Regions from separate parts of the Shewanella sp. Arc9-LZ genome, predicted to be linked through region 1. Evidence: predicted binding sites of a transcription regulator. Region 1 holds the regulator's gene; the other holds the start of a gene.
The links. Region 1 encodes sigma-54, which starts transcription at its own class of promoters, with help from an activator protein. Its sites were predicted from a motif close to GTTGGCACGNNNNTNGNNT; they were not measured.
Positions count from the first base shown of each region.

Region 2: GUY17_RS12310 (YccF domain-containing protein) is a predicted target of sigma-54. The motif match lies at 1,634-1,652, and genes of this name have one in related genera.

Region 1 is NZ_CP048031.1:4,169,266-4,173,484, forward strand. Features, by position in the region: gene lptA (lipopolysaccharide transport periplasmic protein LptA) at 1-321, shown strand, start outside; gene lptB (LPS export ABC transporter ATP-binding protein) at 318-1,049, shown strand; gene GUY17_RS17940 (RNA polymerase factor sigma-54) at 1,192-2,676, shown strand; gene hpf (ribosome hibernation promoting factor) at 2,702-2,989, shown strand; gene ptsN (PTS IIA-like nitrogen regulatory protein PtsN) at 2,992-3,435, shown strand; gene rapZ (RNase adapter RapZ) at 3,432-4,219, shown strand, end outside.
Region 2 is NZ_CP048031.1:2,872,201-2,876,419, forward strand. Features, by position in the region: gene GUY17_RS21105 (hypothetical protein) at 104-277, shown strand; gene GUY17_RS12305 (1-aminocyclopropane-1-carboxylate deaminase/D-cysteine desulfhydrase) at 520-1,491, opposite strand; gene GUY17_RS12310 (YccF domain-containing protein) at 1,688-2,101, shown strand; gene GUY17_RS12315 (EVE domain-containing protein) at 2,258-2,725, shown strand; gene GUY17_RS12320 (TIGR00266 family protein) at 2,913-3,695, opposite strand; gene GUY17_RS12325 (LysR family transcriptional regulator) at 3,875-4,219, opposite strand, start outside.

The DNA.
Region 1 (4,219 bases):
ATTGCTACTGGCACCCCGGCTACATTTTCACAAGAATTAGATGACGGTAAAATTGGTACCGCAAGTGCTAACGAAATTAGCTATGACCTTGCCACCACTACACTCACATTGACTGGCAACGCCAAATTGGATCAATCAGGTAGCCAGGTTACCGGTAATAAAATCAAGTACAACATCAGTGCTCAAGAGCTGATTGCCGAAAGTACTGGTACAGGGCAAGATCGGGTAATCACCATCATTCAACCAGAGAATTTCCAAGACGAGTCGGCGCCAAAGCAAAAACTCCCTGAAATTCCTGTTAACAAGCAGATCAAACCATGACCCAAATTACCTTAACCGCTGAAAATCTAGCTAAAAGCTATAAAGCTCGTCAAGTTGTTAAAGATGTGAGTTTAACGGTTAAAACCGGCCAAATTGTCGGTCTTTTAGGCCCCAATGGTGCAGGCAAAACCACCACCTTTTATATGGTTGTCGGCTTAGTAAAAAGCGATAAAGGCCGAATATTGATTGACGATGACGACCTTACTGCCGATCCAATGCATTTGCGCGCCCGCAAAGGTATAGGTTACTTACCACAAGAAGCCAGTATTTTCCGCAAGCTCACCGTTTACGACAACATAATGGCCGTACTGCAAACTCGCAAAGAGCTCAGCACAGACCAACGTATTGAACAGCTTGAGCACCTACTCGAAGAGTTCCACATTACTCACATACGCGACAGCCAAGGCATGTCGTTATCGGGTGGTGAACGTCGTCGTGTTGAAATTGCGCGCGCTTTAGCTGCTAATCCAAAATTTATTTTGCTTGATGAGCCCTTTGCTGGTGTTGATCCTATTTCGGTCATCGACATTAAAAAAATCATCCAACAACTTAAAAACCGCGGTTTAGGGGTATTAATTACCGACCATAACGTACGTGAAACGCTAGACGTTTGTGAGCGAGCCTATATCGTTAGCCAGGGTAATTTAATTGCCGAAGGCACACCAGATGAGATATTAAGTAATCAACAAGTTCGAGCTGTGTACTTAGGTGAACAATTCAAGCTATAGTTACTTTACTGGCCTTTTAGTCTAGCTAACTCATTTCATTGAACGATACCTAAACAACGTTAAATGTCATTGATGTTTATGGCAATCTATTACAGTTCGAGATTGTCATTTTTATGGAAAATCATCTAGGGATAAGCGGTAAATGAAAGCGTCACTCCAACTTAAAATGGGTCAACACTTAACCATGACCCCACAATTGCAGCAAGCCATTCGCTTACTGCAATTATCGTCATTGGAGCTACAGCAGGAAATCCAACAAGCATTAGATTCAAATCCATTGCTTGAAATAGAAGATGAGTTTTCTGAAGCAAAAGACTCCTTAAAAGAAAACCGCGACCAAGCGGATACAGACTTTAGTGACAACAGTATTGTTAATGTCGAAAAAGACACTTCCACCGTCGACATAGCAGAATCCATGACCAAAGAAACCATGGATGATTTAGCCATGGATACCACATGGGATGAAGTATACACAGCCTCACCTATGTCAGGTTCAGGCAGTGCAAGCATGCGCGATGACGACATGCCCTTTCAAGGTGAAACTACTGAAGGTTTGTACGAACACTTAGAATGGCAAAAAAATCTCACTCCATTTTCAGACACAGATCTCGCCATTGCCACCGCCATTATTGATGCCATTGATGAACGCGGTTATCTAACCCAAAGTACCGAAGATATTCTCGAAGCCATGGGTGATGAAAATGTGGAACTCGATGAGGTTGAAGCGGTATTAAAACGCGTTCAACACTTTGACCCTGTGGGTGTTGCTGCACGTGATTTAAGTGAATGCCTATTTATTCAATTAGCGCAATACTCTAACGACACACCCCATATCGATAATGCCCGTTTGTTAATTAAAGGCTATTTAGAGTTAATTGCTGGCCGTGATTTCAGATTATTGATGCGAAAAACAAAACTAAAAGAAAATGAGTTACGTGACGCAATCACTCTAATCCAGACACTCAATCCTCGTCCGGGCTTATTAATTACCCCCATGGATGATGAATACGTGATTCCCGATGTCACAGTATTAAAGAAAAATGGCCGTTGGGTAGTAGAGTTAAACCCAGACAACATGCCTAAAATTGGTGTTAATCAGCAATATGCAGCCATGGCTAGAGGCAGTAAAAACCCGTCGGATAGTCAATTTATTCGAGGCCATCTGCAAGAGGCTAAATGGTTTATTAAAAGTATTGAAAGCCGTAATGATACTTTACTTAAAGTGGCAAATTGCATTGTGCAATTTCAGCAAGGCTTTTTTGAATATGGCGAAGAAGCCATGAAGCCTATGGTGCTCAATGATATCGCTGAAGCTGTAGAAATGCATGAATCGACCATTTCACGAGTCACCACACAAAAATATATGCACACCCCTCGAGGTTTATTTGAACTAAAATACTTCTTCTCTAGCCATGTCAGTACTGACGATGGCGGGGAATGCTCATCAACGGCCATTCGTGCTTTTATCAAAAAGCTGGTTGCCGCAGAAAACCAGAAAAAACCACTGAGTGACAGTAAAATGGCTCAGCTTCTGGCAGAACAGGGCATAAACGTTGCTCGTCGTACGATAGCAAAATACCGTGAAGCAATGATGATCCCGCCCTCAAACCAACGTAAGAGTTTATAACCTACTAGGCAATGGAGGATTTTTTATGCAAATAAGTCTGACTGGACGTCATGTCGAAATAACAGAATCTTTACGTGAATACATCCACAGTAAATTTTCAAAGCTTGAACGACACTTCGATCAGATCCATAATGTACACGTTGTGCTCAATGTAGAAAAATTACAACAAAAAGCAGAAGCCAAAATCAACATTAATGGCGCAGAAATTTTTGCAATGTCAGAAAGTACTGATATGTATGCTGCAATAGACGCCCTGATCGATAAACTCGACCGTCAGGTAATTAAACACAAAGAGAAGAATACAAAACACTAACGATGGAACTTTGTACCATTCTGCAGCCGGAATGCACTACCTGTGCCACACCGGGCAGTAAGAAAAAAGTACTGGAACTCATCAGCAATTTAGTCGCTGCCCAGTACCCAACCCTGTCTTCGCAAGAGGTTTTTGAAAGCCTGTTAGCGAGAGAGAAAATGGGTAGCACAGGTATAGGAAATGGCATTGCGATACCTCATGGTAGATTAACGACCATCGATCACCCTATCGCGATATTTATTAAATGTGAAGAAGCCATTGCCTTTGATGCAATCGATAAGCAACCCGTGGATCTTTTATTTGCTTTGTTAGTACCTGCAGACCAGTGCCAACAACATTTAGGCACGTTATCGAGCATGGCCCAAAAGTTAAGCGATAAGCAAATATTGAAACAGCTTCGTAAAACTCACGACGCAACAGAACTTTATCAGGTTATTACTGCATGAAACTAGTTATAGTATCGGGACGTTCAGGCTCAGGGAAATCCGTTGCCCTGAGAGTATTAGAAGACCTAGGATATTATTGTGTTGATAATTTGCCTTTACCACTCATTGGCACATTATTAGCCCAGCTTAAAGGCAGTAATGATTTGGTTGCGATTAGCGTTGATGTTCGTAACATTGCAGAACAAGGTAAAGTGCTTCAAGACCAATTGGCACTACTTGAGAATGACACTGAAATTATCAGTTTCTTTTTAAATTCCAATGACAAAGTATTGCTTAAACGTTACAGCGAAACACGTCGATTACACCCGTTATCTAAAAATCATATTTCACTGCAAGAAGCGATAAAACTAGAAGGCCGTTTACTTGAGCCTATCGCAAAAATTGTTGATCACTATATCGACACTTCTGCGCTAAATATCTACGAATTAAGCGACCAAGTTAGGCAAATATTATTAGGCAGTGTTGATAAAGAGTTAGTGATTAACTTTGAATCTTTTGGCTTTAAACACGGCATGCCGACAGAAGCAGATTTTATGTTTGATGTACGCTTTTTACCCAACCCACATTGGGAAATAGAACTGCGTCCATTTACGGGTTTAGACGAGCCCGTACAAGAATTTTTAGGTCGTCAGCCATTAGTTAATAAATTTATTTGGCAAATTGAAAACCTATTTGAAACTTGGATGCCGCATTTAGAACGTAACAATCGCAGTTACCTTACCATCGCGATTGGTTGTACTGGTGGTCAGCACCGTTCGGTATATATTGCAGATCAATTAGCAAA
Region 2 (4,219 bases), 1.3 Mb from region 1:
AAATCTCGAAACATTAATCTTTTGCAACACTAAAAAATGCCAAGGATATTTTATTGAACAATTTTCTCACCTAATGGTGAATATATAAGAAGGAGTGTGACCTATGTCATACAACATGAATGGACACGAAATTTCAGTTAGCTTTCCGGTTAACTCTATCTCGTCAAACAAGAATTCAATTGCTTTTACCGACAGCCTAGGTAAAAACAAAAAAACCTTTTCAAAACGTATTGAAGCATTAAACTTCATGAAATGGTTAATCTCTGCCAATAAGTAATACCCCCTAACGCTTTGCGTTAATCATTTGCTCTGTTATTTAATAAACTCATTTCTCGGTATTCTCCTCTCACTTACCGATGTTTATTAAAACAGGGCAAAATGAATAACTCACTCGCATCATTTTAAGTTATTCTTCAGTTTTAAACTCCAATCGAACTTTTTAAACCCAAATCTACCACTTAGAAATAATCGGCTTAATATCAACAACTTACAACAAGAAACCATACATTCATCCTGTAATCAAACCGAGTGCGAAAATTTTCGTTGGTATCTTGGCAACATTGTTTTATTTCCCAAAACTCCCCCCTGATGTATATAGAGAATATCGGTTGCATTGGCAGTTTTACTATTCAAATAATGTTGTAACACTAGAAATCCAACCGGGTCGTACAATAATTCAAATTCAATTCCCGACTGGCATACTGTATTCCACATATCAAAACAACGTCGTGATAGTTTGCCAAAATGATATTTATGACCATCATTAATAATTGTAGGAAAATAAACCTCATCGACTAATTGTGAGAATTGTTGACGTAAATATTCATCCCCTCCCACGGTACTGCAAGTTAACACCTCAATGGTAAAAACTTTCGTTAATGATAAATGAGCCAATTGTTGAGTAAGTTGTTTATTTAAATAAGCCGCAGTGGTCCCCGTACCTGAGGGTAAAAATACCTTTAGCTTATTTTTTTGTTGATCTTGCGCCCATTGAATAATTTCACAGGCAAGTTGTGTTATCCCGGTTTCGGCATACTCACAACGCCCACCTTCAGGAATAAAAAGTAATTGTTTTTTATCTGCGTAGCTTGGATTCGATGAAACAATATATTGCATAGCATCGTCTAAATGCATACTTTGAAGATTTTCAACATCGGTCAAATGACTAACATCAATAATATTGGCGCCATTTTGTATCGCAGCGGCATAATTGCCTTGAGGATGTTGTAATAAAAACTCGCTGATATGGCTTACATAGTAATCAAATTTCCACCCTTGCCGCTTAGCCAATACTGACATGGAATATAATGAGTTGGCTTGGGCCGAACCCGATGCCACTAGTTGGGTAATATGTGAATAATCATGATGCAAAAAATGATAAAATTTACGTGCTTTATTACCACTAAAATCAGCATGTAATAAATCATCTCGTTTAATGTAGATGCTGCGGCCAGCAAAGTTCATCGTTTGCACTGGGCTTATCGAAAACATGAATTGTCTCAATCAACTGTAATATGAGCATTTTAACTAAAAAATGATAAATCTCATCGATTCATTTGCGTGAATCCTCGCACTGTTCTATTTATACAATACCACAGCAACACTTAATTCTTAATAATCAACAAATTGAAAACATGGCATGGAAATGGCTTTATATTGAGAATATTGACTATTGATGGGAATGAAAATGTCTCTTTTACGCTTAATCTTTAATATTGCTTGGTTTTTAATGGGTGGTTTTGTTATGGGACTAGCTTGGTGGTTTGTTGGAGTACTGTGCTTTATCAGTATCATTGGCATCCCATTTGGTCGTGCTTGTTTTGTTATTGGCGAACTGGCTTTCTGGCCATTTGGACAAGAGACCGTTAACCGGAAACACATTTCAGGCCAAGAAGATATTGGCACTGGCACGTTAGGTTTGGTGGGTAATGTAATATGGTTTTTATGCTTTGGTATTTGGCTCGCGATTGGTCATCTAGTCCATGCTCTGGCTTGTTTTGTAACGATTATAGGTATTCCGTTCGCGTTACAACATCTTAAGTTGGCCTTATTAAGTTTAACCCCTATCGGTCAAACCGTTATTGCCAAACCGACTTATTAACATTCGTTAATAACCGCTGAATGACCACTGTTGTAAAAAGCCGATAGCATAATGCTGTCGGCTTTTTATTTGCCTAATCGTATCAGCAACGTGTACATTGCCATTCTTAAGCACTGAAAGGTTATTCAGTCACTTTAAAGACAATAATGGGATCACATGAACTATTGGTTAATGAAGTCTGAACCAGACGACTTTAGTATTGATAATCTACAGATGAGTAAGCAGCAAACTGTTGCTTGGCAAGGTATTCGTAACTATCAAGCACGTAATTATATTCGCGATCAAATTACAATTGGCGATGTAGTGTTGTTTTACCACTCTAGTTGTAAAGTTCCTGCCATTGTGGGTTTAGCAAAAATTAGCAGTGAAGCTCAAATTGATAGCAGTGCTTTTGATAACCGTTCACCGTATTTTGATGCAAAATCTAACGCTAATGCGCCTCGATGGTGGCAAGTCGATATTCAATTTATGGCCAAATTTTCTAAGCCTGTGAGCTTGAAGCAATTGAAAGCCGATCCCGCGCTGCAAGATATGGTATTAGTGGCTAAAGGTGCCCGCCTGAGTATTCAGCCCGTCACACAGTTGCAATACCAACACATTATGCAACTAACAACCTTAGAATAATAACGTTAGATTGATGACCTTGCATCGGTAACCTTGAATTAAAACAGACCAGCTTGTCAGCCGACCAGTAAACATCTTCTTTAAATCAGCCTCCTAAAGACAGCTCAGACTACGTAAACACTATTAGCTATAAATAGTCTGAGCTCAAATACTAACGGCACAGTGATAAGATCACGCAATGCCCATACTAGTTAATCATTCGCCCTATTCCGCCAAGTACAGAACCTTCACCTTGGTCTTTGCCACCACTTGATGGTGCATGAGCAATAATTCTGTCAGCCATACGAGAAAACGGTAAGCTTTGTAACCACACAGTCCCATGGCCTTTTAAGGTTGCAAGGAACAAACCTTCACCACCAAATACCATCGACTTTAATGAGCCTGCACGCTGTATGTCATAATCAATCCCGGGAGTGAATCCAACTAAACAACCTGTATCGACTCGCAATGTCTCACCGTGTAATTCTTTTTTAATCAGTGTCCCACCAGCATGCACAAACGCCATGCCATCACCTTTAAGGCTTTGTAGAATAAATCCTTCACCACCAAAGAAACCGGTGCCTAATCGCTTATTAAACTTCATGCTTACTTGCGTGCCTAAGGCTGCCGCTAAAAAGCTGTCTTTTTGGCAGATAAGTTCGCCTTGATGGTGAGCTAAGTCTATCGCCAAAATAGTGCCAGGAAATGGCGCAGCAAATGCCACTTTTCGTTTTTGTTGACCTTCATTAGTAAAGTGGGTCATAAAAATACCCTCACCCGAAATGGCGTGTTTACCTGCACCAAGTAGCTTGCCAAAAAAACCGGATTCTGGTTCAGAGCCATCACCCATTCTGGCCTCAAACATAATGTCTTCTTCGAGGTAAGTCATCGCACCCGCTTCAGCAATAACAGACTCATTTGGGTCTAATTCAACTTCAACCAGCTGCATACTAGAACCTATAATTTCATAATCTACTTCATGACTTTTCATGCTCATTTTCATTCCTTAAAAATTTATTTAATGTTTGCAGTTGCCCAATTCAGTATTAAGGCATTATTCCTTATGGATGATTTAAGGTAACAAAATGATCATCCATTTAACATGACAACATTTCAATAAAATATCCGCGTTCTGTTGCCACTGCATTTGTTTACCAATTGTGTCCATCGTTAACCTAAACCCGCACCGCTTAATCCTGATTGTTGGTGTAATTGATATTGAGCAAATTCTTGCAAAATAAGCTCGGTAAATAACTGCCCAGCTCGCCCAAGCGGACGTTCAAGTGTAGAGACTAATTGCGGTGTAAAACTAAACCGATTACCACCAATAAAATCAATCTCGATCAGTTGCCCTTGATGTAATTCTTCAGCAATTAAAAAATCCGGCATCCAACCAAAACCCAGACCTTTTAGCAAAGCATTTTTTTTCATGATAAAGCCTGACAAATAAAAGACTTTATCGCCGCCAAATTGCATTTCATCGCGGTCACGTTTACCAGGAGATGAATCTTCGAT